Regions from separate parts of the Williamsia sp. MIQD14 genome, predicted to be linked through region 1. Evidence: predicted binding sites of a transcription regulator. Region 1 holds the regulator's gene; each other region holds the start of a gene.
The links. The regulator LexA, encoded in region 1, represses DNA repair genes until DNA is damaged. The targets are predictions, from matches to a motif close to CGAACANNTGTTCG.
Positions count from the first base shown of each region.

Region 2: the regulator LexA is predicted to act here: its motif matches at 3,392-3,405, upstream of ACQ7HM_RS08410 (error-prone DNA polymerase).
Region 3: the regulator LexA is predicted to act here: its motif matches at 3,512-3,525, upstream of ACQ7HM_RS04295 (DUF222 domain-containing protein).
Region 4: the regulator LexA is predicted to act here: its motif matches at 3,209-3,222, upstream of ACQ7HM_RS04015 (DUF222 domain-containing protein).

Region 1 covers NZ_JBPFDG010000005.1:462,291-469,745, reverse strand. Annotated here, with positions in the region: gene ACQ7HM_RS19640 (DeoR/GlpR family DNA-binding transcription regulator) at 1-560, opposite strand, end outside; gene ACQ7HM_RS19635 (phosphoenolpyruvate--protein phosphotransferase) at 756-2,495, shown strand; gene ACQ7HM_RS19630 (SDR family NAD(P)-dependent oxidoreductase) at 2,518-3,381, opposite strand; gene lexA (transcriptional repressor LexA) at 3,468-4,148, opposite strand; gene ACQ7HM_RS19620 (LysM peptidoglycan-binding domain-containing protein) at 4,352-4,843, shown strand; gene nrdR (transcriptional regulator NrdR) at 4,967-5,467, shown strand; gene hrpA (ATP-dependent RNA helicase HrpA) at 5,405-7,455, opposite strand, start outside.
Region 2 covers NZ_JBPFDG010000002.1:193,540-200,994, forward strand. Annotated here, with positions in the region: gene ACQ7HM_RS08410 (error-prone DNA polymerase) at 73-3,372, opposite strand; gene ACQ7HM_RS08415 (GNAT family N-acetyltransferase) at 3,524-4,027, opposite strand; gene ACQ7HM_RS08420 (cutinase family protein) at 4,036-4,743, opposite strand; gene ACQ7HM_RS08425 (alanine racemase) at 5,150-6,226, shown strand; gene ACQ7HM_RS08430 (serpin family protein) at 6,193-7,455, shown strand, end outside.
Region 3 covers NZ_JBPFDG010000001.1:997,316-1,004,770, forward strand. Annotated here, with positions in the region: gene ACQ7HM_RS04285 (hypothetical protein) at 1-1,268, opposite strand, end outside; partial or broken gene ACQ7HM_RS04290 (SfnB family sulfur acquisition oxidoreductase) at 1,600-1,821, shown strand; gene ACQ7HM_RS04295 (DUF222 domain-containing protein) at 2,010-3,470, opposite strand; gene ACQ7HM_RS04300 (alpha/beta fold hydrolase) at 3,758-4,543, opposite strand; gene ACQ7HM_RS04305 (nucleoside deaminase) at 4,581-5,051, shown strand; gene ACQ7HM_RS04310 (sigma-70 family RNA polymerase sigma factor) at 5,091-6,128, shown strand; gene ACQ7HM_RS04315 (VOC family protein) at 6,145-6,555, opposite strand; gene ACQ7HM_RS04320 (sensor histidine kinase) at 6,703-7,455, shown strand, end outside.
Region 4 covers NZ_JBPFDG010000001.1:932,082-939,536, reverse strand. Annotated here, with positions in the region: gene ACQ7HM_RS04035 (winged helix-turn-helix transcriptional regulator) at 1-45, opposite strand, end outside; gene ACQ7HM_RS04030 (epoxide hydrolase family protein) at 144-1,280, shown strand; gene ACQ7HM_RS04025 (G1 family glutamic endopeptidase) at 1,286-1,975, opposite strand; gene ACQ7HM_RS04020 (hypothetical protein) at 2,313-3,086, shown strand; gene ACQ7HM_RS04015 (DUF222 domain-containing protein) at 3,252-4,559, shown strand; gene ACQ7HM_RS04010 (class I SAM-dependent methyltransferase) at 4,542-5,309, opposite strand; gene ACQ7HM_RS04005 (glycosyltransferase family 4 protein) at 5,343-6,572, shown strand; partial or broken gene ACQ7HM_RS04000 (nuclear transport factor 2 family protein) at 6,509-6,976, opposite strand; gene ACQ7HM_RS03995 (hypothetical protein) at 6,928-7,455, opposite strand, start outside.

The DNA.
Region 1 (7,455 bases):
GGGGTGGACAACCCGTGCCGCTCGGTGATGCCGTTGGTGCCGATGAACGCGACGTCGACACGGAACGCGGCGAGCGCGGTGATGGGTGCCGGCCCGACCGCGGCCTGGGTGAGCCCGCGGATGCGGCCGCCGAGGAAATGCAGCTGCGCTCCGGGGTGATCGGCGACCGACGCCGCGACGGGTAGAGAGTTGGTGAACACGGTGAGACCGCGGTCGCGCGGCAGTCGGGCTGCGGCCTGCACGGTGGTGGTGCCTGCGTCGATCACGAGGCTGCCGCCGTCGGACGGCACGAAGCGGCATGCGGCCGTGCCGATGCGCTCCTTCTCGTCGGGATGGGCATCGGCACGCTCGGCGACCCCGAGTTCGGTGACCCGCACGGCGTCGACCGGGACGGCGCCCCCGTGCACGCGGCGGAGGAATCCGGCCCGCTCGAGCGACGCGAGATCACGACGCACGGTCTCGCTGGTGACATCGAATTCCTCGGCCAGCGCGGTCACCGACGCGCGACCGTGGGCGAGTACCTGGTCGGCGATGGCCTGCTGTCGCTCTTCGGCGTACACGCGTCCCCGTTTCGGTTGGAATGTGTGGCTTTGAATGTTGATATCGTTGTGTTTACGCCTGGATATGTTGACAAGTCAAGCTTTTCTTGTAATTTGAGTCACAGAGCAACACCGCAATGACAATCACCTCGTCGCGAGTCCCCCGGGACGTCTCGGCGGATGATCGGCCGAGACGCAACGATCGATAGGCACCCCATGGCTCCCCACGCGACAGCGAACGACCTCTCCACGGTGGACGTGACCACGTCCACCGACCCCGCGGCTCCGACGGTCCTCACCGGGACACCGGTGGTGTCCGGGGTGGCCTTCGCGCCGGTGATGTGGCCGGGTGAGCGACCCGCGCTTCCCGGCCCGGGAACCCCGCCGGCGGATGTCGAGGCCGAGTGCGCGCGGTTCGTCGCCGCGGCGGCGGCCGTCGCCGACCGTCTACGCGCCCGTGCCTCGGCGGGCACCGGTGTGGCGTCGGAGGTCCTCTCGGCCACCGCGGCGCTCGCGCAGGACCGCGGCTGGATCTCCTCGGCGGAGAAGCTCATCCGCGCCGGATCGCCCGCCCCGAACGCGGCGGTCGACGCCACCGAGCAGTTCGTCGCCCTGTTCACCAAGCTCGGTGGTCTGATGGCCGAGCGCGTGACGGATCTGCTCGACGTCCGAGACCGGGTGCTCGCCGAACTCGCGGGCGATCCCGAACCCGGTCTGGCCCAGCCCGACCACGAGGTCATCCTCTTCGCCGACGACCTCGCCCCCGCCGACACCTCCGGGCTCGACCCCGCCCTCGTGCGCGGCCTGGCCACTCGTCTGGGCGGACCGACCAGTCACACCGCGATCATCGCCCGGCAGTTGGGGATCCCCTGCGTCGTCGCCGTCGGCGCGCTGACGTCGGTGGCCGCGGGCACCCCGGTCATGCTCGACGGCGAGGCGGGCACCGTCACCGTCGGCCCCGATGCCGAAGCCGCCCGCGATGCCGTCGCGCGCTCCCGCGACGCAGCCGAGCTGGTGTCACGGTGGAGCGGACCGGGACGTACCGCAGACGGTCTCGACGTGTCGATCCTCGCCAACGTCCAGGACGGCGTGTCCGCCCGCGCGGCCACCGACTTCCCGGTGCAGGGAGTCGGTCTGTTCCGGACCGAGCTCGCCTTCCTCGATCGGGCGAAGGAGCCCGACGCCGCCGAGCAGACAGCGCTCTACCGCGAGGTCATCGAGGCGTTCGTGCCGACCGCGGGGGAGCCCGACGCCAAGATCGTGATCCGCACCCTCGACGCCGGCTCCGACAAGCCACTGCTGTTCGCCGACAACGGAACCGAGGCCAACCCCGCCCTCGGTGTGCGTGGTCTGCGCGTGGCCTTCGGCAATCCCGGTCTGCTCGACCGGCAACTCGACGCCATCGCGGCCGCCGCCGAGGCGACCGGGTCGTCCCCGTGGGTGATGGCGCCGATGGTGGCCACCGCGACCGAGGCGCGCGACTTCGCGGCGAAGGTGCGCAACCGCGGCCTCGTCGCCGGCGTGATGATCGAGATCCCCTCGGCCGCACTGTTGGCGCCGTCGATCCTCGCCGAGGTCGACTTCGTGTCGATCGGCACCAACGACCTCACGCAGTACACGATGGCGGCCGACCGCATGTCCGCCGAACTGGCCTACCTCACCGATCCGTGGCAGCCTGCCGTTCTCGCGCTGATCCACATGGTCGCCTCGGCGGGCTCGGCGACGGGCAAACCGGTCGGTGTGTGTGGCGAGGCCGCCGCCGACCCCCTGCTCGCCTGCGTGCTGGTGGGCATGGGCGTCACGTCACTGTCGAGTGCGCCCGCGGCCGCGGCCGGGGTGGGCGCCGCGCTCGGCCAGGTCACCACCGAGCAGTGCCGGGCCGCGGCCAGGGCGGCCCTGGCGACCGCGGATCCCGCAGACGCGCGCGTCGCCGCCGCGGCGGCCCTCCACGGCTGATCACGTCGCGGATCGGCTGACCTCACCGCCGGTGCGCGCGGTCCTCCACCTCGCGGACGAGGCCGATCATGGTCGTGTCGCGCTGCAGCGCGGCGTCGGAGAGCGGGTTGACGATGCCGCGCAGCGCAGCCACCGGGATCCACCGCCGCGGGACCTGGATCCGGGGTGACCTGGTCTCGATGCCGTCGGCGACCGCGAGCCCCACACGGCGGGGCTTGATCGGTGTGAGGAGCGGCCGCGGGAACGCCCGCTTGATCAATGCGGTGGCGAGCTCGTCCTTGCCGAAGGCGACGTCGGCGATGGGCGTGGCGACCCATCCCGGGTACAGCACCCCGGCCGTCGCACCATGGGCCGCCAGCTCGCTTCGCAACGCCCGACCGATCTGCTCCACGGCAGCCTTCGACGCCGCGTAGGGCGCATTCACCATGCCGTTGAGGTAGGCGTACGTCGACGAGGTGATCAGGACGTGGCCGCGCGCCTCGATGATGTGCGGCAGCGCCGCGCGCACGGTGTTCCAGACGCCCATCAGGTTCACGCCGATGACCCGCTCGAACACGCCGTCGGCCACGCTGGCAACGGTGTCGGCCGAATCCCCGCTGGAGATACCGGCATTGGCGAACACCACATCGATCCGGCCCCACCGATCCACGGCGCGATCGACCGCGTCGGAGAGATCCGCCGGGACCGTGACGTCGGCTTGCGCGGCGAGCACGCGTTCGGGGTCGAGTCCGCGCACGGCGTCGTCGACAGCCGACTGCACGAGGTCGAGTGCGACCACCCGGGCCCCGCGACGATGCACCTCGCGGACGACCTCACGTCCGATGCCGCCGGCGGCACCGGTCACCACGACCACTGCCCCGTCGAGGACCAATCGCTGTGCGCCCATCACGTCTCCTGTCGTCCACCCCGAGCGGGGGAACCAGTGTGACACGCGGCGTGGTCAGATGGCTTCTGCGGGGTGTGGGCGGGCGATCAGAGGCGACGCATGACGGTGACGACCTTGCCGAGGATGGCCGCCTCGTCACCGGGGATGGGGTCGAACTGTGGGTTGTGGGGCATGAGCCACACGTGTCCGTCAGTGCGTTTGAAGGTCTTCACCGTGGCCTCGCCGTCGATCATGGCCGCGACGATGTCGCCGTTGTCGGCGACGTTCTGCTGGCGGACGACCACCCAGTCGCCGTCGCAGATGGCGGCGTCGATCATCGACTCGCCGACCACGCGGAGGAGGAAGAGCGCGCCGTCGCCGACGAGTTCGCGGGGGAGCGGGAACACCTCTTCCACCGCCTCCTCGGCGAGGATGGGCCCGCCGGCCGCGATCCGACCGAGCACCGGGACGAAGGTCGGCGTCGGGAGCGACAGTGCGTCGGAGCCGCCGCCGTCGCCGGGATCGGCGTCCTGGACGTTCACCGCGCGGGGGCGGTTCGCGTCGCGTTTGAGGAAGCCCTTGCGTTCCAGGGTGCGCAGCTGGTGGGCGACCGACGACGTGGAGTTGAGGCCGACCGCGTCGCCGATCTCACGGATGCTCGGGGGATAACCGCGCTCGCGGACCGACGCACGGATGACCTCGAGGACCTTCGCCTGCCGGGGGGTCAGATCGGCCTCGCTGATCGGGCCGTCGGCGAACTCGGTGGTGGTGACGGTGGTGTCGGACACGGTGTCCCTCCTGTCGCGGCCCCGCTCCCGACCGGTCTGTTCGAACGGTTCGGACGACGCGCGGACCTGCTGTCACCTGGGACAGTAGTGCAGCGGATAACAACTTTCAAACATTTGTTCGACCGTGTCGGGACATTGTCGGAGCCGCGTGATACAAATCGAACACACGTTCACTCGAACGTCTGGTCGATGAGGAGCACGTCATGAATCAGACTCTCACGCGTCACAGCAGCACCACCGCCCACACGGGGTACCGCCCCTCCGGGAGCACCGTCGAGCGCGCGCCGCGGCCGGCGCAGCGCCCTGTGCCCGCTCGCCGGCGGCCCTCGGGTCGGCCGGTCGATGCACGCCCCGCCGGTGTGCTGTGCGCCGACGGACGTCGTCACGCGCCGGTGTCGCGTCGGCCCGCACCCATCGGATGGGGCGCGGCGATCGTCGCCGGCATCGCTCTCGCGGTCGCCGTGTGGGCGGTCGTGCTCGGCGGATCGGCCGCCACCGAGTCGACGGCCGCCCCCATCGCCGGGACCTCGGTCGTCCACGTCCGCGGCGGGGAGTCGTTGGGTGAGCTCGCCGCGCGCGTCGCCCCGGACCGGTCGACGTCCGCCGTGGTCGCCGACATCAAGGAGCTCAACCACATGAGCGGATCGGCGCTGACCGCCGGCCAACCGCTGCTCGCCCCCCTCTACCGGAACTGACCGGTGTGTGACGCTCGACCCGGGTCGGTATCCTCGCGACCGTGGGTCCACCTCGGACCCTGTGACGCCACGGGGCTCGTCCTCGACGCGCGTCGCCCGCGGATCAGGTTCGAGGACACGTCGATGCACTGCCCCTTCTGCAAGCACGAGGACACCCGAGTGGTCGACTCGCGGGTTGCCGACGAGGGACAGGCCATCCGCCGCCGCCGTTCGTGCTCGAACTGCGGTCGCCGGTTCACCACCGTCGAGAGTGCGGTGCTCGCCGTCGTGAAACGCAACGGGGTCACCGAGCCGTTCAGTCGGGAGAAGGTGATGCTCGGCGTGCGCCGCGCCTGCCAGGGCCGCGCTGTCGACGAGGACCGGTTGCGGCTTCTGGCCCAGCAGGTCGAGGACGCCGTGCGTGCCTCCGGATCGGCCGAGATCCCCAGCAACGAGGTCGGATTGGCCATTCTGGGACCCCTGCGCGAGCTCGACGAGGTCGCTTACCTTCGCTTCGCCTCGGTGTACCGGTCGTTCGAATCGGTCGACGATTTCCAGCGCGAGATCGACGACCTGCGGGCGTCACCGTCGCGCGCCGCCACCGCCTCCGTCGGTGCCGCCGGCGAGCCCGTCGATCGCCCGTAGGATCCGCTGCTCCGACACCGGGTAGGCGGGTCTGATCCGCTCGGCGAACAGCCCGATGCGTAGCTCCTCCACCATCCAGTGGATCTGCTCCCCGAGGGCGACGCGCCGTGCCGGTGTCGCCCGCTCGACCACCTCCGCCCACCGGTCGAGAACACGATCCAGCGTTTCCATGGACCGCGCATCGGTCGCCGTCGCGGCGGGCAGTCTGCCCAGCCGCACCAGGATGGCGTCGAGGTACACCGCCACACGCGCTCGGTGTTCGGCATCGGTGGCGCCGATGAACCCGTCGAACACCAGATCGTCGAGTTGTCGGGTCACATCGTCGACGGCCGGAGCCGCACCGAGCCGATCGAGCTCGGCGCGGATCGGCGCGACACGGGTCAACACATCGGCCGCGGCCGCGAGGGCGGCACGGGCCACCGACGGGGCGTCACGAGCGACGGCGGCCCGTAACGCCGCGAAAGCCGCCGGGTCGCGCACCTGTGCGGTCGGCCCCGTGAGATCGCCGATCGCCGCCCGCGTGCAATCGCGCAGCAGGTCGTCGATCGAGCGGTAGGGACTCTGCGACAACGCCAGGCGCGCCGCGACCGGCAACTGACCGGCCGCCGAGGGCTTGAGCGCGGGGATCGAGATCTCGAGCAGGCGTCGGATGGCGCGGTGCGTCTGCCGTTGCGCCTCGGCTGCCGTGGTCGCGACAGCACGTACGACACCACCGTCGACCACCATCAGGTAGGGATGACTCGTGACCTGCTGACCGGCAACGGTTTCGACGACCGATGAGGCGATGGTGCCGATGCCGGCGGCCGTCCACTCGGTGATCGGTGTCGGCGTGGGGGCCGTGGACCCAGCACCCCGGAGCGCGCGGGAACCACCGCCGGACGGCACCGACGGACCGGAGCCCCCGACGAGTTCGCGGAGTCCGGCGAGCGACTCGGCGGTGGCGACGACCGATCCGTCGTCGGCGACCGCCGCGTACGTCATCCGCAGGTGGCGCGGCAGTGCCGCCGGATCGAAATCGTTCGGTGACACCGCGACCCCGGTCTGGCGACCGACCTCCCGGGCCAGCCCGACCGCGACCGGTTCGCTACGAGGGGTGAGCGCCGCCATCGCCGCGGCCCCGACATCGGCGGCGGGACCCAGGCGACGCCGCACCGATTTCGGCAGACTCCGCACCATCGCCACGGCGAGCTCGGTACGCAACCCCGGGACCAGCCAGTCGAAACCCGACGGACGGACCCGTGGCAGCAGTGCGAGGGGGATGTGGACGGTCACCCCGTCCCGTTCGGCGCCGGGGGAGAACTGATAGGTCAGGTCGAGACGCGCCTCACCCTGCTGCCAGTGATCGGGGAACTCGGTCGCTGACACCGCGTCGGGGTCGGCCACCGTGTCGGGGGTGAGGTCGAGAAGGTCGGGCTTCTCGCGACGAGCGGACTTCCACCAGGTGTCGAAGTGCGCCGCGGACACGACCTCCTGACCGATGCGTTGGTCGTAGAAGTCGAAGAGCTGGTCGTCATCGATGACCAGGTCGCCGCGGCGGGCACGGTGCTCGAGATCACGGGCGTCGGAGAGCATCTGGCGGTTGCGCTCGAAGAAGGGATGCCGCGTGCGCCAGTCGCCCTCGACCAGCGCGTGCCGGATGAACAGGTCCCGCGACGTCTCCGGGTCGACGCGCCCGAACGGCACGGCGCGATGCGCGACGAGCGGCACGCCGTAGAGCGTGACCCGCTCGTAGGCCATCGCCGAACCCCGTTTCGACGACCAGTGCGGCTCGCTGTAGGAGCGTTTGACCAACGGTCCGGCGATCTTCTCGGCCCACTCGGGCTCGATCCCGGCGACCGTGCGGGCGAACAGTCGCGAGGTCTCCACGACCTCACCGGCCATCACGAACCGGGGCGGTTTCTTGGCCAACGGAGAGCCCGGGAACACCACGAACCGCGTGCCGCGCGCGCCGAGGAACTCGCGGGTGTCGCCGTCGCGGACACCGATGT
Region 2 (7,455 bases), on a different contig from region 1:
TGCCCCTGAGACGGGTGTGTCACCCCGTTCTCGTCCCGCCCACCACGCATCCGATCATGTTGCCATGGCTCACTATCGCCAGTCGCGGGATCGGGTGCCGACCTTGAGATCCATCTTCTCGAGGTGTTCGGCGACCACGGTGACCGCGCCCTCGGCGTTCTGCACCGTGCCCCGGATGACCAGCGCCGTGGCGTTCTGGGCCAATCGTCGATAGCGCTTCCACAGCCCCACCGAACAGACCACGTTCACCATCCCGGTCTCGTCCTCGAGGTTGATGAAGGTGACGCCGGACGCGGTGGCCGGACGTTGCCGGTGGGTGACCGCCCCGGCGACGACGACGCGCGACCCGTCGGGCACGGCGAGGAGACCGTCGGCCGCGACGACACCCATCGCCGTCAGTCGGGGCCGGAGGAACTGGGTGGGATAGACGTTCGGGGTCACCCCGGTCGCCCAGGCGTCGGCCGCGGCGGTCTCCACGTCGGTGAGACCGGGCAGTGTCGGAGCGGTCAGCGACGCCTCGAGCGCGAGTTGATCAGCCCGTTCGAACGCGGCCGCGCCGGCGTCCCACAGCGCCTGGCGCCGGCTGCCACCGAAACAGTCGAACGCACCCGCGGTCGCCAACGCCTCGAGTTGCCTCTCGCCGAGTTCGGCGCGCCGGGCCAGATCGGCCGGGCTGCGGTAGGCACCGTCGGCGACGCGTCGGTCGACGATGACCTGCGCCACCTCGTCACCGATGTGCCGTACCGACCCCAGCCCCATCCGCACGTCGAGACCGCTGTTCTCGAGATTCGCATGCGCCAGTGAGACGTTGATGTCAGGGCCGTGGACGGCGACACCATGCCTGCGCGCGTCGGCGACCAGTGACTGCGGCGAGTAGAAACCCATCGGCTGTGCCCGCAGCAGGGCGGCGCAGAACGCCGCGGGGTGGTGGTACTTGAACCACGACGAGTAGAAGACCAGCGCCGCGAAACTCTGCGAATGACTCTCGGGAAAACCGAAGTTGGCGAACGCGGCCATCTTCTCGAACACCCGGTCGGCGATCTCGCCGGTGATCCCGTGGGTCTCCTCCATGCCGGAGTAGAAGCGTTCCTTCAACTTCTGCATCTTCTCCGGCGATCGCTTCGACCCCATCGCGCGCCGCAGCTGGTCGGCCTCGGCGGCGTCGAAGCCGGCGACGTCGACGGCGAGTTGCATCAACTGCTCCTGGAACAGCGGCACCCCGAGGGTGCGTTCGAGCGCCGCACGCATCGACGGGTGTTCGTACCCGGTCACCTCGAGTCCGTTGCGCCGCCGGATGTACGGATGCACCGACCCACCCTGGATCGGCCCGGGTCGGATGAGCGCCACCTCGACCACGAGGTCGTAGAACTCGCGGGGTCTCAGCCGTGGCAGCGTGGCCATCTGCGCCCGCGACTCCACCTGGAACACGCCGACCGAGTCGGCGGCACAGAGCATGTCGTAGACGGCCTTCTCCCCCAGGTCGATCCGTGCGAGATCGACGTGGAGTCCCTTGTGCTCGGCGACGAGGTCGATCGCGTAGTGCAGCGCGGAGAGCATGCCGAGTCCGAGGAGGTCGAACTTCACCAGACCGATTGCCGCACAGTCGTCCTTGTCCCACTGCAGCACACTGCGACCGGGCATCCGCGCCCATTCGGTGGGACAGACGTCGGCGATGGGTCGGTCGCAGATCACCATGCCACCGGAGTGGATGCCGAGATGACGCGGCATCCCCGACACCTGCCCGGCGAGGTCGAGGACGTCCTCAGGGATGTCGGCCTCGGGGTTCTCGTCCTCGTCGACCGTGCGCCCCCACCGGCTGACCTGTTTGCTCCAGGCGTCCTGCTGCCCGATCGAATACCCCAGTGCGCGAGCCATGTCCCGCACCGACGACCGACCGCGGTAGGTGATCACATTCGCGACCTGAGCGCTGTATTCGCGCCCGTACTTGGTGTAGACGTGCTGGATGGCCTCCTCGCGTCGATCGGATTCGATGTCGACGTCGATGTCGGGGGGACCGTCCCGCTCGGGCGACAGGAAGCGTTCGAACAGCAGACTGTTGCGCACCGGGTCGACGTTGGTGACCCCCAGCGCGAAACACACCGCGGAGTTGGCCGCGCTGCCCCGGCCCTGACAGAGGATGTCGGAGCGTTTGCAGAAGTCGACGATATCGTGGACCACCAGGAAGTACCCCGGGAAATTCAACGAATCGATCACCGCGAGTTCGTGTTCGATCTGACGATAGGCCTTGGGGTGTGTCGCGGGTGTCCCGTAACGGTCGGCGGCCCCGCGCATCGTGAGCTCCCGCAGCCATGTCTTCTCGGTGTGCCCGTCCGGCACGTCGAACGGTGGCAGTTCCGGTGCGATCAGACGCAGTTCGAAAGCGCAGTCGACACCGAACTGTGCGGAGTTGTCGATGGCCTCGGGGTGTGCGGCGAGCAGGGTGGCCATCTCGTCACCGCTGCGCAGGTGCGCTCCCCCGAGCGGGCCGAGCCAGCCGGCGATCTCGTCGAGACTCGATCGTGCACGCACGGCGGCGAGTGCCATCGCCAGCCGTCTCCGGTTCGGTGCGGCGAAGTGGGCCCCCGTGGTGGCCACCGTGTGCAGACCGTGGGCGGCGGCGAGCGATGCGAGTGCCGCGTTGCGTTCGTCGTCGGTGGGCAGCGCGGCGGTGGACAGTTCGACGACGACGTTGTCGCGGCCGAACCGATCGACGAGTGCGCGGAGCTCGGCCGCGGCGGCGTCGGGACCACCGGTCGACAACGCCTGTCGCACGGCGCCTTTGCGACACCCGGTGAGGATCAACCAGGAATCGTCGGCCGCGGCGGCGAGGGTGTCGAGATCGTGGCGCAGCAGACCTTTCTCGCCTGCGGCCATGTGTGCGGCCGCCATCTGTCGCGACAACCGGCGATACCCGTCCTGCCCGCGGGCGAGGACGAGGAGGTGGTGCCCGCCGGGGTCGGCGGTACCGGTCCGCGCGGCGTCGTGCTGCAGCGACAACTCCGCGCCGAAGACCGTCGGCATACGCCATTCACGGGCGGCCTCGGCGAACCGGACGACCCCGTAGAACCCGTCGTGATCGGTGACCGCGAGCGCCGACAATCCGAGGCGGTGGGCCTCGGTGACCATCTCCTCGGGGGAACTCGCACCGTCGAGGAAGCTGTAGGAGGTGTGGGCGTGCAACTCGGCGTACGGGGTGCTGGTGCGTCCGCGCTCGACGTCGTCGGCCCGGAACGGCTCCCGCTTGCGCGACCACGCGGGGCTGTCGCTGCCGTCGCCGGGAAACGTCTCACCCGGCCGACCGCCCTGGTTCGGGCGCCCGGACAGGACGCGCTCCATCTCCGCCCACGTGGGCGGGCCCTCGTTCCAGCCCACACCCGACTGTACCGAGAATCGAACACATATTCGACACGATCGGGTGCGCCGGTCCCTTGCCCCGGTCGACCGTCGCGCTCCACCTGTCGAGCCGCGCTCCACATGTAGGTGGAGCGTGGTCGAGGAAGTGGAGCGTGATCGCGGGGGCGGACTATCCCCGCCGCGCGAGGGCGGCGAGGTCGTCGCCGACCAGTCGCTGCGTGGTCCACTCGTCCATCGGCCGGGCGCCCAGCGATCGGTAGAACGCGATGCTCGGCGCATTCCAGTCGAGCACCGTCCACTCCAGCCGCGCGTATCCGCGATCGACACAGACCGCGGCGAGCGAGGCGAGGAGCGCGACGCCGTAGCCACGTCCCCGCTCGGACTCGTACACGAACAGGTCCTCGAGCCAGACGCCGTGACGACCGGTCCAGGTGGAGTAGGTGACGAACCAGATCGCGACTCCCACCACGTCGCCGTCTCGTTCGGCGACGTGGGCGAACACCGCGGGATCGTCGCCGAAGAGCGCGGCGGTCAGAGCGTCGACGGAGTTGCGCACCGCATCGGGCTCATGTTCGTACTCCGCGAGCGCCGTGATCGCGGCGAGCAACCCCGGCTCGTCACCGGGCCGCGCGGCACGGATCACGGCGCCGTCGGGCAGGACCCGCGGTTGCACGGGTCGCGTCAGATGCGAGCGGCGACGCGACCGGCGGCGTTCACCGTGTCGCCGTTGACCGCGTACAGCACGTGCAGGCCGTTCGGCTGTCCCAGCGGGGCACCGTTGCAGATGGTGTCACCGGCGATGCAGTAGCGGATCGTCTTGCCCTGGTAGAGCGGGCCGACCTCGATCGCGGGCGCCTGGGCGTCGCGGAGGAACCGGGCACTCGGCGGCGCGAACAGCACGACGGCGGCGACGTTGCGGGCCACCGATGCCGGCAGCGGGGTGGGCGCGGAGCCGCGGTACTGCGCGGGCAGCGTGACCCGCGGTGCGAGCGCGTAGCCCGCCACGACCGCGCCCTGCGAGTACCCACCGACGACGATGCGGGTCTGCGGGCAGGTGCGGGCGAGGAACGTGATGCGGTTCTGGGTGTCCTTCACGCCGTTGATCACCGTCTGCGCGAGGCCTATCCGATCGCGGAAGTTCGCGCTCGCCGGGTAGTTCACCCCGCGGACGACGACCGACTTGCCGGGCAGGGCGCCACGCAGCGCCTGTCCGAACGACAGACCGGTCAGGCCGACCGGGGGTGCGGGCTCGGCGGTGCCGCGGGCGAAGAGCACCTCGACGTTCGCACACGACGGCGCGGCCGAGGCAGCGGTGAGGGTGGTGGTCGCCGACAGGCCGACCGCGGCGATCACGCCGCACAGAATGGCCATGAAGGATCGTTTGAGCATGCCCACAGCGTAACCGCAGCGACCCGTTCGGCGTGATGCGCTTCACCGAAGTCCGGTTCGCCGCATGCGCCGCCTCACACCTGGTGCAACCGGACGATCCGGGTGAGGTATCGGTGTGCCTCCGACGACAATCCGATGAGAGCAACCTCGCCGTGGACGACGATCGCGACCGGCCCCTTGCCAGTGGGCAGAACCCCGGCACGGTCCACCATCGGCGGTGTTCAGATTGACCGTCTGACCGATCACCTCCGTGGTCGGTCGCACCCGATGCGCGATCTGCAGACGCCGACGGTAAGCATACGTACCTCGGGGCGTGGAACACCCGTAGGGCGATCGATACCGATCAGATACAACCGGTTCGAGGCGTCCCCGGAGACGACACGGGCGCGTCGTAGAGTCCACGGTGATGCCGACCCGACTCCCGACCGCAGACACCCCGTACGTCCGCGTCGACACCGACGTGCTCGACGCGAACATCGCAGACATGGCGACGCGGGTCGCGGCGCAGGGTCTCGCGCTCCGTCCGCACGCCAAGACCCACAAGAGCGCCGACATCGCGCGGCGGCAGATCGCCTCGGGCGCCGTCGGGTTGACGGTCGCGACGATCGGTGAGGCACAGGCGTTCGCCGCGGCGGGCTTCGACGACCTGTTCATCGCCTACCCGCTGTGGCTCACCGCCTCGAAGGCCGCGCGACTGCGGTCGGTGGTGCGCGACGCCTCGGTACGGGTGACGGTCGATTCGGCGGCCGGTGCGGTCGCGATGGCCGAGGCGCTCGGTGACGCCCGCGAATCGGTCGAGGTTCTCATCGAGGTCGACAGTGGACAGCATCGGACGGGCACCGCCCCCGCTGACGCCGGAACCGTTGCCGCGCAGGCGGTTGCCCACGGACTGCGGGTGGTCGGCGTGTTCACCTTCCCGGGTCACGGGTACTCCCCCGCCGGTCGCGAGAGCGCCGCGCAGCAGGAGGCCCGCGCGATCACCGACGCCGCCGACGCGCTGTCGTCGGTCGGGGTCGATCCGATCGTCCGCAGCGGCGGGTCGACACCGACGGTGGAGTTCGCGCACCCGGATGTGCTGACCGAGGTCCGACCGGGGGTGTACCCGTTCAACGACGCACAACAGGTGGCCCTGGGACGCGCGAACGTCGACGACGTGTCGTTGTCGGTCGCGGCCACGGTCGTCCGCCGCGAACCGGGACGTGCCCTCCTCGACTGCGGCAGCAAGATCCTGGGCACCGAGAAACCCGATTGGGTACCGGGTTTCGGGCTGCTACCCGACCTCCCCGACGCCCGCATCGTCGCACTGTCGGAACATCACGCCACCGTGGTGAGCGAGGGTCCGCTCCCCGAGGCCGGGTCGGTCGTCCGGGTGTTCCCGAACCACGTGTGCATCACCGTCAACCTCGTCGACGACCTCGTCGCGGTGACCGGCGGGAACGAGGTCGGGCGGTGGCCGCTGCTCGCCCGGGGCGCGAACTCGTGAACACCCGCACCCTCCGCCGACGGATCGTCGTGTCGGTGGCCGTGGCTACGGTCCTGCTGTTCAGCGGGTGTGCCACCGATGCGGTGCCGCCCGACACGGCACAACTGAGCAGGGCACCGAGCGTGACATTCGCACAGATCGGCATCGACACCGAGCGGGCGGCCACCGAGGCGTTGGTCGACGGGGTCCGGCGCGTCGGCGTCGCCATGGCGTCAGCAGCACCGTCGTCGGGGTCGCCGAACACGGTGGTCTCCCCGTGGAGCGCGGTGACGGCGATCGGGATGGTGCGCGCCGGCGCCGGTGACGCCGCCGGCGCACAGATCGATCGGGTGCTCGGCACGAGTCGCCCCCAGGCGATCGCGGCGCTGCTGGGTCAGCTCGGCGCGATCGGCGGCGATCCGGGCACGGTCGATGTGAACAATCCGCCCAGCCCGCCGGTGTATCGGCAGGGTGCGGGCGCGTTCATCGCGCAGTCCCGTCCGGCGCGTCGGGCGTATCTCACCGATCTCGCACGGTATTTCGATGCCGGGGTGTACCCCCTCGATTTCGCGACACCGCAGGCCCAGCGGGCGATGAACGAGTGGGTGGCGGTCAACACCGGTGGGCAGATCACCAGCGCACCGGTGTCGGTCGGCCCCGACACCGATCTCGCCCTGCTGACCACCGTCTTCCTGGCGGCGGCCTGGGCATCGCCCTTCACCCCGGACGCCACGCGTGACGAGCCGTTCACCACGGCGACCGGTCGGGTGGTGTCGGCGCCGCTGATGGGCGGGACCTTCCCGACCCGTCTGGCGAACGGACCCGGATGGACTGCGGCCGAACTCCCCTACGCGGGAGCCGGTCTCGCGATGCAGGTGATCCTGCCGGCGTCCGGCGCCACCACGCGATCGTTGCTGTCCGACGGTGTGTTGGCGGCGGTGTCGGGGGCTCTGCGGGCAGCGACACCGACGTCGCGTGTGGAGGTGACGGTGCCGCGGTGGAAGACCGACGCATCGATCGATCTCGGTCCGGTTCTGGACGAACTCGGGATGGGGCAGATTTTCGTGCCGGGATCCCTCGAGGGCATCGCGCCCGGCGCGGAGGTCAGCAGCGCCGGACAGACCGGTGTCATCACCGTGGGCGAGCGGGGCACCGTCGCCGCGGCGACCACCGGCATGACGATCGTGACCGGCGTGCCGCAGCCGCCGGAGGCCACCTTCACCGCCGATCGGTCGTTCGTCTACCAGATC
Region 3 (7,455 bases), on a different contig from region 1:
TCCGTGCCGGACGCGCTTCCATTTCCCAACCGGATCCACATCGAAATACCGATAAGCATCAGCGCAGCAAGCGCGATGATGCTGGCGACACCTACCGACCCCGGAATGCGCTCGTAGAACTGGCTCGCCAGGATCTTTCCTTCAAGCCTGTCTGTTCCCCGAAAGTAGATTTGCGAACTAGTCTGTCCCAGACGCTTTTGAACTTTACCGTTTATTCCCACCAGCGAGGCCGTACCCGCATTCGGCCGATCCTTATCCAGGATATCGTGAACGCCGAGATACGTCCCACCGGGACCCACGACTTGAAGATGGTAGCTTTGCGCGAATGCCGCATTGTCGAGACTCCAGTAAACGTTCGGGGGATTTACTCCCGTCAGCTTTCGTATGACATCGACCGGATTCGACCGGGCTACGCCGGTCGGGCGGGGTATTACTTGTTGTCTGGTGGTAAATCTATGCTGGACACACTTGCAAAGAGGATTACTTTCAGGCACGAGACGACACGCCTCAACACCAATTGCATAGTTTTGGGCTAGCGTGCGAACAACCTCGGCAGCTAACAACAAGTCGGGACTCACACCGACGAGATGCGACGTAACCTTCTGTACGTCCTCGACCTCGTTAGGCGTATCCGACGTAAGCAGAGACGTTAGGATCTCGGACAGGCTCAGGTTATTCGCGAATTTTGTCAGATTGAGTGCCGGTCTTTCTGTCAGACGGTTGTCGACCGACGCGTCCATTGCTAGACGCTGAATTGAGGCGACCGTATGTACAGCTAACCGATCTCGAGTAACAGTTGAGATTCTAACCTCACCTGAATCGAATACATTTAAATCATGGGCTAACTGCCCCCGCGGAACAAAAAGTACGGGAATGATATCTTGTTTCCTGATTTCTTCGGGACCGACGGACATTGTTACGGACGACGTGACTGCCAGTTCGCGCTCGCCCACCTCTACGCGTTCCGACATCCGGTTGATTAGCGCTCTGTCCCTAGATAATAGGCGCAAATGCATCCTAGCCTGATCAGTCGAAAGCGCCGAGGCAACACTGCTAGCGTCGGCGACCAGATGGCTAGTGTTAGTGGGCGCCGAACTTAGCGTTAATCGCGAGCGAAGGGATTTTTTCCACCTTAGGAACAAATAAATTATAAGAAGAACTATTTCGGCGAATGCGGCTGCGATGGCGAGCGTCCATGACAGAGGAAAGAATACTGGCGCTAGGACAAGCAGCGCCGCTGCAAACATTGCTAGCGCGGTGGCGCCCATGAACTTGCCCAACTGTAATCCCCCCGTCCAGACTGCACGCTTCTTGAGCGCTCATCATCCAGCCTTTCGTCCAGATTGAAGCAGATCCCGGTTCGTTTCGTATGTTCGGATGACCGAAGTTGACAGCGTTTGACACTAGTCTTCGGACAAAGTCACAGAACATCACCGTTAGGATTTCGGTGCGCTGCGGGTTCGGCCGAGCACCGAGATTCGCCGTTAGACGCTGATCGGGTCATCTTGGCCTCACTGGCCCACACCCCGTTCGCCTTCCCTGTGCCGACGCCGACTCCCCCCGTTTTGCAAGACTGCTCCTGGGGTATGACTGCACTGGATTCGCGCTGCGGAGATCGTGTCGGACCGCGCGGCGACCGAGGTGTCGTCGGCGCTGTTCGAGGTGAGCGGAACACGCAGCGCTGCCGACGAACTCAACCTGTCGCATTTCTGGCGCAACGCCCGCACCCACACGCTGCACGACCCGGTCCGGTGGAAGTACCAGCACATCGGCCGTTTCGTCCTGCGCGGTACGCCCCCGCCGCCCAGCGCCGCCGTCTGACGCTCTGGAAGGTCGCAGCGTCGTCGCAGTCGGAAGTGGCTTGGCTGAGTGTGTGGAAAGCCGGCACGGCTGAGTGGGTGGAAAGTCGAGCAGAGTGTGCTGGCAGCGCGCAGTGACCGGCGAGAAGAGCAGCGCACACTCGGCGAAGGCTTTCCGCACAGTCAGCGGCGGTAGAACACCACCACAGATCAGGCCGCCGGGTAGAGGTGAGCCCGCGGCCAGGTGATGGCGAACGCCCGACTCACCACAGGGACGGCGTCAGGTGGGTTCCGGTATCGCTCGAGGAGTTCGTCGATCCGGTGTAGATGATTGGCGCGCAGGGCATCGGGTGGGTCGGTGTTGCGGCGCCAGCCATAACGGCCGCGGTCGGGTCCGTCGGTGATCTTCTCGGTGGTCCACTGATGCGGTTCGGTCCCGACGGCCCGGTTGTGGCGACCGCAGGCCGGTGCCAGATCGGTGACGTCGGTGAGTCCCCCGTCGGCCCAATCGTTTTCGGCATGGTGCATCTCGGTGTGCGCGAACGGGACCGGGCAGTCGTCTTTGCTGCAGCCGCCGTACTTCGCGAAGGCCATCAACCGTTGTGCTGGTGAGGCGAGGCGCCTGCCGCGGCCGAAGAACAACGGCTCGTTGGTGACGTCGCTGAACACCGCGAGATGCGGCTGGGCGTCAGCGGCCAGAGTCACCACATCGCTGATCGGGAGGTCGCTCCCGGTCGCAGTACGTGCGACGCCGGCGTATTCGCGGAGTTGGGCATCGGTGATGGAGACGATGATCTGCGGCGGTAGTCCACGATGCGATCCGCCGAGGAGTCCACCGTTGACTGCGGCGTCGAGCAAAGCTTTCAGCGCATCGTGATTGCGCTGACTCTGCGAGCGGCAATCACGGTCAGCCGCTTCACGCACCACATCGCTGCTGATCTCACTGCCATCGCCCCGGGGTGATTGATCGTCGTCGGGATTGTTCATCCCGGGCGCGGCCCACTTGGCGAGAACCACGTCGAACAGGGCACGCGTGATCGGATCCAACGTGGCGGTCAACTTCGGCATCAACTGCGAATCCTGGCAGCCGAGGTTGAGTTTTCGATTCCGTGATCGATCGCGGTCGTCGGTCAAGCGGCCGTCGGGGTCGAGGTGGGCGAGGATGCGCACGCCGGCGGCGGCGATCTCTTTCGGCGTGAGCGTGGTCGCGAACTCGGCAAGCGTCTGCTCGGCAAAGGCACGGTGATCGGGTTCGATCGCAGTCGGGATCTTGTTCATCACGTCGAGGACTGCGTGGACGTGGTCGGGGCCGATGGTTCCGGCGGCGAGTTCGCGTGCGGTGTTCGGACAGACCGGTGGGAGTTTCTCACCGGTCATCGCGTGCATCGGTTCCAGCGCCTGCACTTGTGTCAGGCGCTTCTTCGGTTGTGTGATGCGCAGTTTCGTCTGCAGGAACTCGGTGAGGTTCACGCATCCGACGGTGCGGTACGCGTCGCGGTCGGAGACCTCGATGATGCGGCGGTTACCGATCGCCTCCAACCGCCGCGCGATCCGTTCGTGCCGGATCGCCACCTCGGCGACCGTCTCCTCGTCGTAGCTGTCCGACGAGTCGTCGTTCATCTGGTCGAGGAGTTGTTCGAGGGCAGCGTATTTCGCCAAGAGATCGTTCACGGACTGCCCCCCTCCCCAGGTGGTTCTGTACATCCCAGATTAGCACGGATGTTCGAAACGCGGGAGGTTGATTTCAGTGAATAGTGTTGAAGGCTGGTGTATTTCGGTTGTCTGGTCGCGTTGTACTGCCGCTGACGGTGCGGAAGCCGGTCGTCGAGTGTGCGTTGTCTCGCGGCCGGGTCACGCCAGGCGGTGAGCACACTCGACGGCCGTTTCCACACAGTCAGCACAACCACTCGACGGCCGTTTCCACACAGTCAGCACGACCACCCGACCGGCCGTTTTCTTCAGACGGGGAGGGTGTCGAGCCAGGAGTGGAGATGGTGGTGGGTGAGAACAGGGTGTTCGAGATGGATGTTGTGCCCGCACCGGTCGGCGATGACCACGGTCGCGTTCGGATAGTGCTCGGCGAGATCGAGTTGATTACGCCAGCCGACGACGGTGTCGTTGCGCCCCAGCATCATCAGGACGGGTCCGAGGAATGGCGGGCCCATCGCCTCCGGTGACTGTGACAGCGCCGGCCGGATCCGTTCGGCGACGTCCGGGTTGCCCGCGCGCAGACCCGGCAGCACGTACTGCTCGAACCGACGCCACACGTCGGCGGTCTGTCGCGTGGTCACCGCGGTGAACTGCTCGCGGTCGGCGTCGGTGAGGCCGGCCAGGAGGCCTTCGGCGACCTCGACCGCCCGTGCCTCGGGAAGACGACGCGAGGGGATGGGTTCGGCGGTCGGACACAGCATCGCCACTCCGAGAACCTGTTCCGGTCGGCACACCGCGAGCCTTCGGGCCAGGCCGGCCCCGAACGAGCTGCCCACCTCCGCGAACGGACGACCACCGAACTCGCGGTCGATGAGGTCGTCCAGGTCGGCTGCGATGTCGTCGGCGTGGGATATCGACGGGCCCCCGGCCGCCGTCCCGAACCCGAGCAGGTCCACGAACACCCGACGCCAGCCACCGGAGTGCGCGGCGAACGACTCGTCGAGCGGCAGCATGATCCGGTGGTCGACGGCCCAACCGTGCACCATCAGCACCGGGACACCGGATCCTCGGGTGAGTACGGGGTTGCGAGACACGGACGCAATCCAACCGCATGTTGTTACGGTCGGGGACGTGGACGACTCGGGTTTCCTGCTCCAGGCCATCGACCTCGCCGAACAGGCTCGTGCGAGTGGCGACCACCCGTTCGGGGCGGTGCTGGTGGGTCGGTCGGGCACGGTGGTCGGCAGCGGCCTCAACACCGTGGTGACCGATCGCGATCCCACCGGCCACGCCGAGACGAACCTCGTGCGCACGGTCGGCGGTCGCATCAGCCGCGAGGATCTGTCGACCATGACCATGTACACCAGCACCGAACCGTGCGCGATGTGCGCGGGTGCCATCTACTGGGCCGGCATCGGAGCGGTGGTCTACGCGCTGGCCGAGTCGGAACTGCGCGAGCTCGCGGGCGCCAATCCGGCCAACCCCGTCCTCGACCTCCCGTGCCGTGAGGTCTTCGCCCGCGGGGTGCACGATGTCGAGGTCCGCGGCCCCGTCGACCTCCCGCAGGCCCGCGCGGTGCACGCCGGTTTCTGGTCCCCGTAACCGCTGCGCAGCTGTCCGATTGTTCGTACCCTGGCACGCATGACAGCCCAGCCCACCGCACCGGCAGCGAAGACATCCGCTCAGACGGTCACCGACCGTGAGTTCCTCGAGATCATCGAGCCCTACCGGCGCGAGATCATGGCGCACTGCTACCGCATGATGGGCAGCCACCACGACGCCGAGGATCTGTTGCAGGAGACCTACATCCGGGCGTGGCGCGGATACGCGGGCTACGACCAGCGGGCGTCGGTGCGGACCTGGCTGCACAAGATCGCCACCAACACCTGCCTCACCGCGCTCGAGTCCAGGAAGCGCCGCCCGCTCCCCAGCGGCCTGGGTGGCGATGCCTACGACCCCGAGGCCCCGCTGCTGCAGGACCACGAGGTGCCGTGGCTCGAGCCCTACGCCGACGACACCGCGGCGCCGCCGGAATCGGCCGACCCCGCGCAGGTGGTGGGGTCGCGCGAGTCGATCCGCCTCGCGTTCATCGCCTCGTTGCAGCACCTGCCCGAACGTCAACGGGCCGTCCTGATCCTGCGCGACGTCCTCGCGTGGCGGGCCGCTGAGGTCGCCGACACCCTCGGTCTCACCGTCGCGACCGTCAACAGCCTGCTGCAGCGGGCCCGCGCTCAGCTCAAAGAGGTTGCACCCGAACGCGACTCGGTGACCGAGCCGGACGAGGCGACCAAACGCGAGACGCTCGAGCGCTACGTGGCCGCCTTCCAGGACTACGACGTCGAGGCCATCGTGTCCCTGTTCACCGACTCCTCCATCTGGGAGATGCCGCCGTTCACCGGTTGGTACCTCGGCGGCGAGCAGATCGGCACGCTGATCCGCGGCAACTGCCCGGCCGAGAAGGCGGGCGATCAGATCCTGCTGCCGACCACGGCCAACGGTGGGCAGCCGGCGTTCGGGCTCTACATGATCGGCGACGACGGGGTGCACCGGCCGTTCCAGCTGCAGGTGCTCGACCTCGCCGCCGACGGCTCGGTGCGCCACGTGGTGGCGTTCTTCGCCGGCGACCTGGTGGCCGAATTCGCACGCTTCGGCCTCCCGGCCACCGCGTCACACGACTGACGGATCGGAGCCGGGATCAGTCGGCGGGCAGCTGCGAGGTGTCCATCCACACGACCTCCCACGCGTGCCCGTCGAGGTCACGGAAGCTGCGGCCGTACATGAACCCGTGGTCCTGCGGATCGGTCCACGGCGACCCGCCGGCCGCGAGGGCCGCGTCGGCGAGCGCGTCGACGGCATCGCGGCTGTCGGCGGAGATGGCGAACAGTGCCTCGCGGGACGTCGCGGTGTCGACGATGTCGCCGTCGGCGAGGAACGAACGGAACCGGTCGGTCTGCAGCATCATCACCGTCGCCATGTCACTGAGGACGACGCTGATGGTGGTCTCGTCGGAGAACGTCTCGTTGATGTCGAAGCCCAGTCCGGTGAAGAACGTTCGCGAGACGGCGACATCGGCGACGGGAAGGTTGACGAACAGCATGCGGGACATGGGAGCTCCTCTGTCGTACGGTCGCCGCGGGTTCGCGGCGGGTCACCGATGAAGACCCGAGTCGACGCGAGAACTCATCGGCGACGCCTCGGATCAGTCTTTGGCCGGATGCGCGCGACGACGTCGATGGGTCACGATGAGTCCACCATGTCGATCTCTGCGATGCCGGGTCCCGGGACCCCGCCGGCCCACGGGCTGCGCCGACCCTGGCTGCCGGGCGCGGTGCGCGCAGAACTGGAGGACGATCCGCGACCGCTGACCGGCCGGCGCAGCCCCCGCGACGTGGTCGTCGACATCGTCGTCATCGTGCTGGCCGCGTTCATCGGGCTGGTCGGCGCGCTGCCCTATTTCCACGGCCACACGATCGATCTGCCGATAGACCTGACGGTGGGCGCCGTCGGGTGTCTGCTGCTGCTGTGGCGCCGTCGCTGGCCGGTCCCCATCGCCATCGTCATCAACGTGATGTCGATCCCGTTCGCCGGGGCAGGGGGTGCGGCGTACCTGGCGATCTTCTCCCTCGCGGTGCACCGCCCGTTCCGGTACTCGATCGGGGTCGGGGCACTGGGCGTCGGCGCCGGACTGCTCAACCTGGCCATCATCAACGACGAGAACGGCTTCTTCTTCAACGCCACGTTCCTGGTGCTGTTGATCGCGGTTGCGGTGGGCTGGGGAACGTCGGTGCGCAACCGTCGCCAGCTGCTCATCTCGCTGGCCGAACGTGCCCGGCGCGCGGAGTCCGAACAACGGGAGCGACTCGGTGCCGCCCGCGCGACCGAGCGCGAACGCCTCGCCCGCGAGATGCACGACGTGCTCGCCCATCGGATGAGCCTGCTCTCGGTGCACGCGGGGGCTCTCGAGTACCGACCCGACGCAGCCCCGGAGGACATCGCGCGGGCTGCC
Region 4 (7,455 bases), on a different contig from region 1:
CTCCCCGCGGTCGGGGAGGAGATCGGGCTGCGGATGCGTGGCCATGGGGTCAGGCTAGCACCGCTGGCTTCGCTGAGGCGAAGTCAGCAGAGAGGGGCACACTGGGCGACGTGACTTCTGACGACAGCATCGCCTCGGAGACGATCACCCCGTTCCGCATCGAGGTGGCCCAGGAACAGCTCGACGATCTCGCCGATCGTCTCGCCCGCACCCGGTGGGCCGAACCCGAGACGGTCGACGACATCTCGCAGGGCGTGCGGCAGACGTTCCTGCGCTCGCTGGTCGCCCATTGGGCCGACGGATACGACTGGCGGCGGCTCGAACGCCGCCTCGACCAGCTGCCCCAGTTCCGGGTGGAGCTCGACGGTGGTGGCCCGGACACCCTTCGGGTGCACGTGATCCACGTGCGGTCGTCGCGACCCGACGCCACGCCTCTGCTGCTGACCCACGGCTGGCCGGGTTCGGTGTGCGAGTTCCTCGACGTGATCGCACCACTCACCGAGCCGGGCGCCGACGAGCCGGCGTTCCACGTGGTGATCCCGGCGTTGCCCGGGTTCGGGTTCAGCGACAAGCCGACGACGTCGGGGTGGGGGATCGAGCGGATCGCCGACGCCTGGGCGCAGCTGATGGCCCGCCTCGGGTACGAGCGCTACGCCGCGCAGGGCGGTGACTGGGGTTCGATCGTGACGAGCAACCTCGCCGAACGCGATGCCGAGCACGTCATGGGGATCCACCTGAACATGCCGCTCGCACCACCGGACCGCGACGACGAGCCGACTCCCGAGGAGCGCCAGATCCTCGCCGACATGTCCGAGCACCGGCGGTACCGCACCGGCTACCAGAAGCAGCAGTCGACACGGCCGCAGACGCTGGGTTACGGCCTCGTCGACTCCCCGGTCGGTCAGGCGGCGTGGATCGTCGAGAAGTTCTGGGAGTGGACCGATCACGACGGCGACCTGTCGTCGATTCTCACCCACGACCAGCTGCTCGACGAGGTGATGATGTACTGGCTGCCCGCCGCGGGGGCGTCCTCGGCCCGGATCTACTGGGAGGCCGCACAGCATCCGACGTGGCCGAACATCACCGTGCCGGTGGGGATCTCGATGTTCCCGAAGGAGATCTCCCGGACGTCGCAGCGGTGGGCGGCGAAGCGGTACCCGACCCTGGGGTACTTCCACGAGGTCGATCGTGGTGGCCACTTCGCCGCCCTCGAACAACCCGAGCTCTTCGTGTCGGAGGTCCGGGCGTGGTTCGCGACGCTGGGAGACGCTGCGCGGTAGGGGGATCAGCCGGTGTAGGTCTGGGTGCCGGTGGCGAGCCAGGTGGTGGTGAAGCCGTTCGCCGTGGCGCTGGGTGCCGAGGTCTGCGTCTCCTGCGTGCCCTGACCGTCGACGATGTCGATCGACTGGCTCGCGGTGAGCGCCGGTGAGGCCCCGTTGACGGTGATGGCGCGGAAGGTGACCGACCCCCAGTTGGGCGCCGTGGAGATGTAGCCGTTGACGTCGGTGTCCTCCTGGATCCACTCGGCCGAGGCGCCGGGGCCGGTGTACGCGGCGGTCTTGCTCGCGGTCTGACCGGTGGTGGTGTCGGTGAGCGTCATCGTCGAGGTTGTGCCGTTGGTGACCACCGACGCGGTGATGGCGTCGCCGGGAGAGATCGGGAACCGGCTGAACCGGGTCTCCGGCGCGGGATCGCTGGGCGTGATCACCTCCCACCACGCGTAGTAGGAGACCTTGCCGTTGACGACGTCGGCCTCGGTGCCGGTCTGTGTGAGGTAGCTGTTGGCGGCGCCGTCCACGCCGACCCACGTCGAGGAGTAGCCGGGGTAGGTGCTCGAGGTCTTCGGCACCGTCCACGACGCGGTGGAGGTCTTGAACTGTCCGGCCGACCCGGTCTGCGCGTAGCCCGCCCAGTTGGTCGAGGTGCTGCCCGCGGCGACGCGACCGGTCTTCGATCCGCGCGGCCTGCGGCCCACGAGAGGGTGGCCGTGGATACCGGTGGATGCGGTGATGGCGTTCGTGACGGAGGGGCATCGGCGCTCGCGGTGACGGCGAGGGTGGGGACGACCGCGGACGTGGCCAGGGCGGCCAGGGTGAGGGCGAGTTGGCGGCGCATGAGGACCCCTACTGTTAGTTGCCGGTGATAACGGAATGAGTGAGACCACCTGATCAGAGTTCGGACCGGTTGGCGTGGCGAAGACCGATTTGTCGCGTCCCGGCGTCGAATCGTCGGTGTCCGGGAGGCGGATGGGCCCGGACAGGCAGACTGGTGGGCGACCCGACGGCGCGTCGGTGGACGAGGAAGGCCGCGAGATGACCGAACGACCCGGTGGAGAGCAGGATCCCGGAGCGGGCGATCAGTGGCGTCCGGTCGATCCGGTGGGACAGAACCCGCCCACCCAGGCCTTTGACCCCGACCAGGCGCCGTATACGCAGGGGCCGTACCCGCAGGACCCCTATGCGCAACCCCAGTACGGGCAGCAACCGTACGGCGCGCCCCAGTACGGACAGCCCCCATACGGACAGCCGCAGTACGGGCAACCCCAATACGCCCAGCCCCAGTACGGCGCGCCCCAGTACGGGGAGACGCCGCCGGGTGGTGGCAACTCGAACCGCACGTTGTGGTTGGTCGCCGCGGTGGTGGCCCTGCTCCTGGTGGTGGCGTTGGTCGCCGGCTATTTCCTGGTGAACAACAGCGGCGATGACGGCGACAACGATCTGGCGGCGTCGGGCAGCACGTCGGTCACGGCGCCGGACGACTCTTTGGTCCCGGACCTCCCCGGTGGCGCGATCCCCACGGAGGAGCCGTCGACGACGGCGACCCCGACCCCGGGTCAGATCCTCTACCAGATCACCGGCAACGGTCAGGTTCTCGGACTGACCTATTCGGCCGGCCAGACGTTCAAGATCACCCCGCGACTCATCACTCCGCCCTGGTCGGTGGCCGTCGATGTCGGGGTGACGCCGTCGCTGACGGCGGTGGTTCTCCAGGGTCAGTTGACATGCACGATCAGCCGCGACGGCAAGGTGCTGAACACCTCCACCTCGTCGACCGGTCTGCTGCGCTGTGAGGCGCCCGCGAGCTGACCCTTTCTGCCCGTGCTCGATCCGGAGAGTCTCGAACGGCCTGTGCGCGTGGTCATCTCGTGTCCAAGGTTGTCCACAGGACGACGATCGTCGTGGCGGTTGTCGGTGGGCGCATATACACTCGAACCTACATTCGAGAGTTGATTCGGGGGAATCATGACAGCGATGCAGGACGCGACAGTGGTTGCACTGCAATCGTTTCTGTCGCGTCTCACCGATGTCCCCGACGCCGCCGATGAAGCCACCGCGATTGATCGGATCTCCCTTCTCGAGTCGATCAAGGCGGGATGTGCTGCGGCGCAGGCGGTCGAGACGATGCGGCTCGAAGAGTTGCGTGTCGAGGCCGAGAGTGCGGTGGGTGTACCCGCGGCTCGGCAGGGTCGTGGGTTGGCCGCCGAGGTGGCGTTGGCGCGGAAGGCGTCGGGGTCGGCCGGTGGTCGGTATCTCGGTTTCGCGCGGGCGCTGATGCGCGAGATGCCGCACACGCGTGCTGCGTTGGCGTCGGGTGCGCTCACCGAGTGGCGGGCGACGATCCTGGTGCGCGAGACCGCACATCTCACCGCACAAGATCGCGGCGAGATCGACCGCCGCATCTGCGCCGACACCTCGCTACTAGACGGTGTCGGGGACCGCGCACTCGACGCCGAGGTGAAGAGGATTGCCTACGAACTCGATCCGCAGGCCGTCGTCGATCGTCACGCGCTGGCGCCATCAGACCGACGCGTCAGTACCCGACCGGCTCCCGACGGGATGGTGCGGCTGTCGGCGTTGCTGCCGCTGGTGTCGGGGATCTCGGTGTTCGCTTCGCTGAAGAAGCACGCCGATGCCACCGTCGGCGGCGATGACCGCACCCACGCGCAGGTGATGGCCGACGCCCTCGTCGAACGCGTCACCGGCGCCGCGACCGCAGGCGCACTGCCCGTGGCGGTGAACCTGGTGATGTCCGACGAGGTCCTCCTCGGTGACAGCTCTGCGGCAGCACAGGTCACCGGCTACGGCCCGATCCCCGCCGACACTGCGCGCGCGGTGGTGTCCACCGCCCTCGACGCAGACACGGCCTCAACACTGCGCCGCCTCTACAAAGCGCCGTCGAGCGGAGCGCTGGTCGCGATGGACTCCACCGCGCGCCTGTTCCCGGCCGGGCTCAAGCACTTCCTCGACGTCCGTGACCTGTCCTGCCGCATCCCGTATTGCGACGCACCGATCGCCGAATACGACCACGCCGAACCCCATTCACGGGGCGGCGAGACGTCAGCAGACAACGGCAGCGGTATGTGTGTCAGCCACAACCGCGCCAAACAGAACCCCGGCTGGCTCGTCGTCACCGACCACGACACCGGAAGACACACAACCACACTCACCACCCCCACCGGGCACAGTCACGCCTCCCGAGCACCCGCGCCACCCGGTCACCACGACCGACCCGTCAGTCCCGTCGAACGACAAATACGGGCGCTACTCGACGCCGCCTGAGCGGAACACCAGCACGAGGTTGCTGCCCAACAGTTCTCGGAGACCGGGAACGCGCATCACCCACCAGGCCCATCGGGGAAGGTAGCGGGGGAACGCGGCGACGAGAGTGGCCGCGTCGGGGGGAACGGTTGCGGCCCAGCGGAGTCCATCGGCGGCGGTGACGCGGAAGAGGCTGGTGCCGTAGAGGTTCTTCGGTGGGTGCCCGTGGCGTCGGGTGTACATGCGGGCCGCGCGGGCGCCACCGAGGTAGTGGGTGAGGCCCATCTCGTGGCCGCCGAACGGGCCGTACCAGAGGGTGTAACTGAGGATCACGGTGCCACCGGGACGCGTGACGCGCAGCATCTCCGCGCCCATGCGCCACGGATCGCGGACGTGCTCGGCGACGTTGGAGGAGAAGCAGACATCGAACGCGCCGTCGGCGAACGGCAGGTCCATCCCCGAGGCGCGCACTGTCGCGCGGTGCGGCAGTGCTGCGGCATGGAGTTCGGCGGGGTCGGGTTCGGCGCTCACATACCGCGCACCGAGGGCGCGGAACCCGTCGGCGAAGTAACCGGGACCGCCGCCGACGTCGAGTATCACCGCACCGTCGAGGTCGCCGTGGTGGTCGGCCACGAGATCGACCGAGTCGCGGGCCAGCGCGGAGTAGAAGCGATCGGGGTCGGTCTGCTCGTACCGGAAGTCGTTGAGCAATCCGGCGGCGCGGCGCAGGGTGGCGCGACGGGCGAACGGGGACCGGGGCGGGGCGGACACGCCAGAACCCTAACGACCGATACCCTCGCAGACGTGTCCAGCCACTCCGCGTCCCTGCCCGCAGAGGTGCTGCTGCTGTGCTGGCGCGACAGCGACCACCCCCAGGGCGGCGGCAGCGAACGCTACCTCGAACGTGTGGGCGCGGAGTTCGCACGGCGCGGCGTGCAGGTCACGCTGCGCACCGCCGGATACCCCGGTGCGGCCCGGCGCGAGGTCCGTGACGGCATCACCATCTCGCGCGGCGGCGGCCGGTTGTCGGTGTATCCGCGCGCGCTCGGCGCGATGGTCGCGGGACGCCTCGGATTCGGGCCCCTCGCAGGGCTCTCGCCCGACGCCGTCATCGACACCCAGAACGGCATCCCCTTCTTCGCCGCCGCCGTCACCCGCGCACCGGTCGTCGTCCTCGTGCACCACTGCCACCGCGCGCAGTGGCCCGTCGCCGGTCGGCTGCTCGGGGCGGTCGGCTGGCTCATCGAGTCACGCATCTCGCCGCGGGTGCATCGGCGCAGGCAGTACCTCACCGTCTCCGATCCCTCGGCCGGCGACCTGCACGCCCTGGGCGTCGAGCCGGAGCGGGTCGCCATCGTGCGAGCGGGGGCCGACCCGGTGCCCCACACCACGCCGCTGCCCGTCGACCCCGACCGCCACCGCCTCGTGGTGCTGTCGAGGCTGGTGCCGCACAAGCAGATCGAGGACGCGCTCGAGGTGGTGGCACACCTGCGTGCCCGCGACATCGCCGTCCACCTCGACGTCGTCGGCGACGGCTGGTGGGGAGATCGCCTTCGCGAGAAAGCCGGCGAGCTCGACATCGTCGATCACGTGACCTTCCACGGGCATGTCGACGAGGCGACCAAACACCAGCTGCTGGCGCGCGCCGAGATCCACCTCATGCCCTCGCGGACCGAAGGGTGGGGCCTCGCCGTCATCGAGGCGGCCCAGCATGCCGTGCCCACCATCGGGTACCGCACGTCGCGGGGGCTCACCGATTCGGTGATCGACGGTGTGACCGGTCTCCTGGTCGACGGCGGCGAGACCGCCCGATCGACCGGACTCGCCTGCGCCACAGCCGAACTGCTCGCCGACCCCGATCGTCGGCGCACGCTGGGTGAGGCGGGACGTCAGCGGGTGTCGGGTTGGACGTGGTCGGCCACCGCCGATGCGGTCGGCTCCGTGCTGTCGGCGGCGGCGTCGGGGAGACATATCGCCGGGCCGGTGGTGAGCCCGAAGCTCGGGACGTCGGCCAGCGAGACCGTCGCCTCGTAGGTCCGTTCGTAGCCGGTCGAACTGATCCGCCAACCGTCGTCGGTCCGTCGGTAGGTGTCGGTGTAGACGGCCGCGCCGAACAACATGAACTGAGCGCTCGGCGCGATCACCCGGTCCTGCAGGTACCAGTGTCCGGTCGCGGTGTCGCCGCCGGGATCGATGTCGATCTCGGGGTGCCCCACGTGGTGTTCGGTGATGATCTCGGCCGTGCCGAGCGAGGTGCGCATGAAACCGACGAGGCCCTCGCGGGTGTCGAACGTCAGCGACGTCCCGTACGCGCCGGTCACGTCCTCGGTGAGCGTCGCGGAGAACTCGTCCCACCGTTTGGTGTCGAGAGTGCGCAGGTAGCGGTACTTCAGCCGGCAGATCGCGGCGACGTCGGCGGCGGTGTCGGTGCTCTCCATGCCCCCCATGAGAACAGCCGCCGACCCGAACGCGGGGCCACTCGGCCGAACCCGGCCACGCACGCCCCGCCGAGGATGACGGCCAGCCAAAGGAGATGCGCCGCCCACGACACCACCCGGTCGGTGGTCGAGGCGCGCACGACGACGGGGTCGGGCACGCGGTACAGGGTGAGGAGATCACCGCGGTAGACCACCGGCGACGACCGCAGCGTCGGGGACGACTGTTCGGGTCCGACCGCCTCGACCAGCACCCAGCCGACCCCGAGTCGCGCCAGGTCGGTCGGGGGCCCGCCGCGCGCGAGGACCGCCTCGGCCCGGGCGGCCCGCGAGTCGGCCGCGGTGTCGACCGCCCGACCGTCGACGAACAGCTCACCGGTCGCGAGCACCGGCGCACGCAACACACGGGCGGCGGGGTCGAGCGACACGACGCCGTCGGTGAACGGGTAGCGCCGATTCGACCCGGTCGGCAGCACCACCAC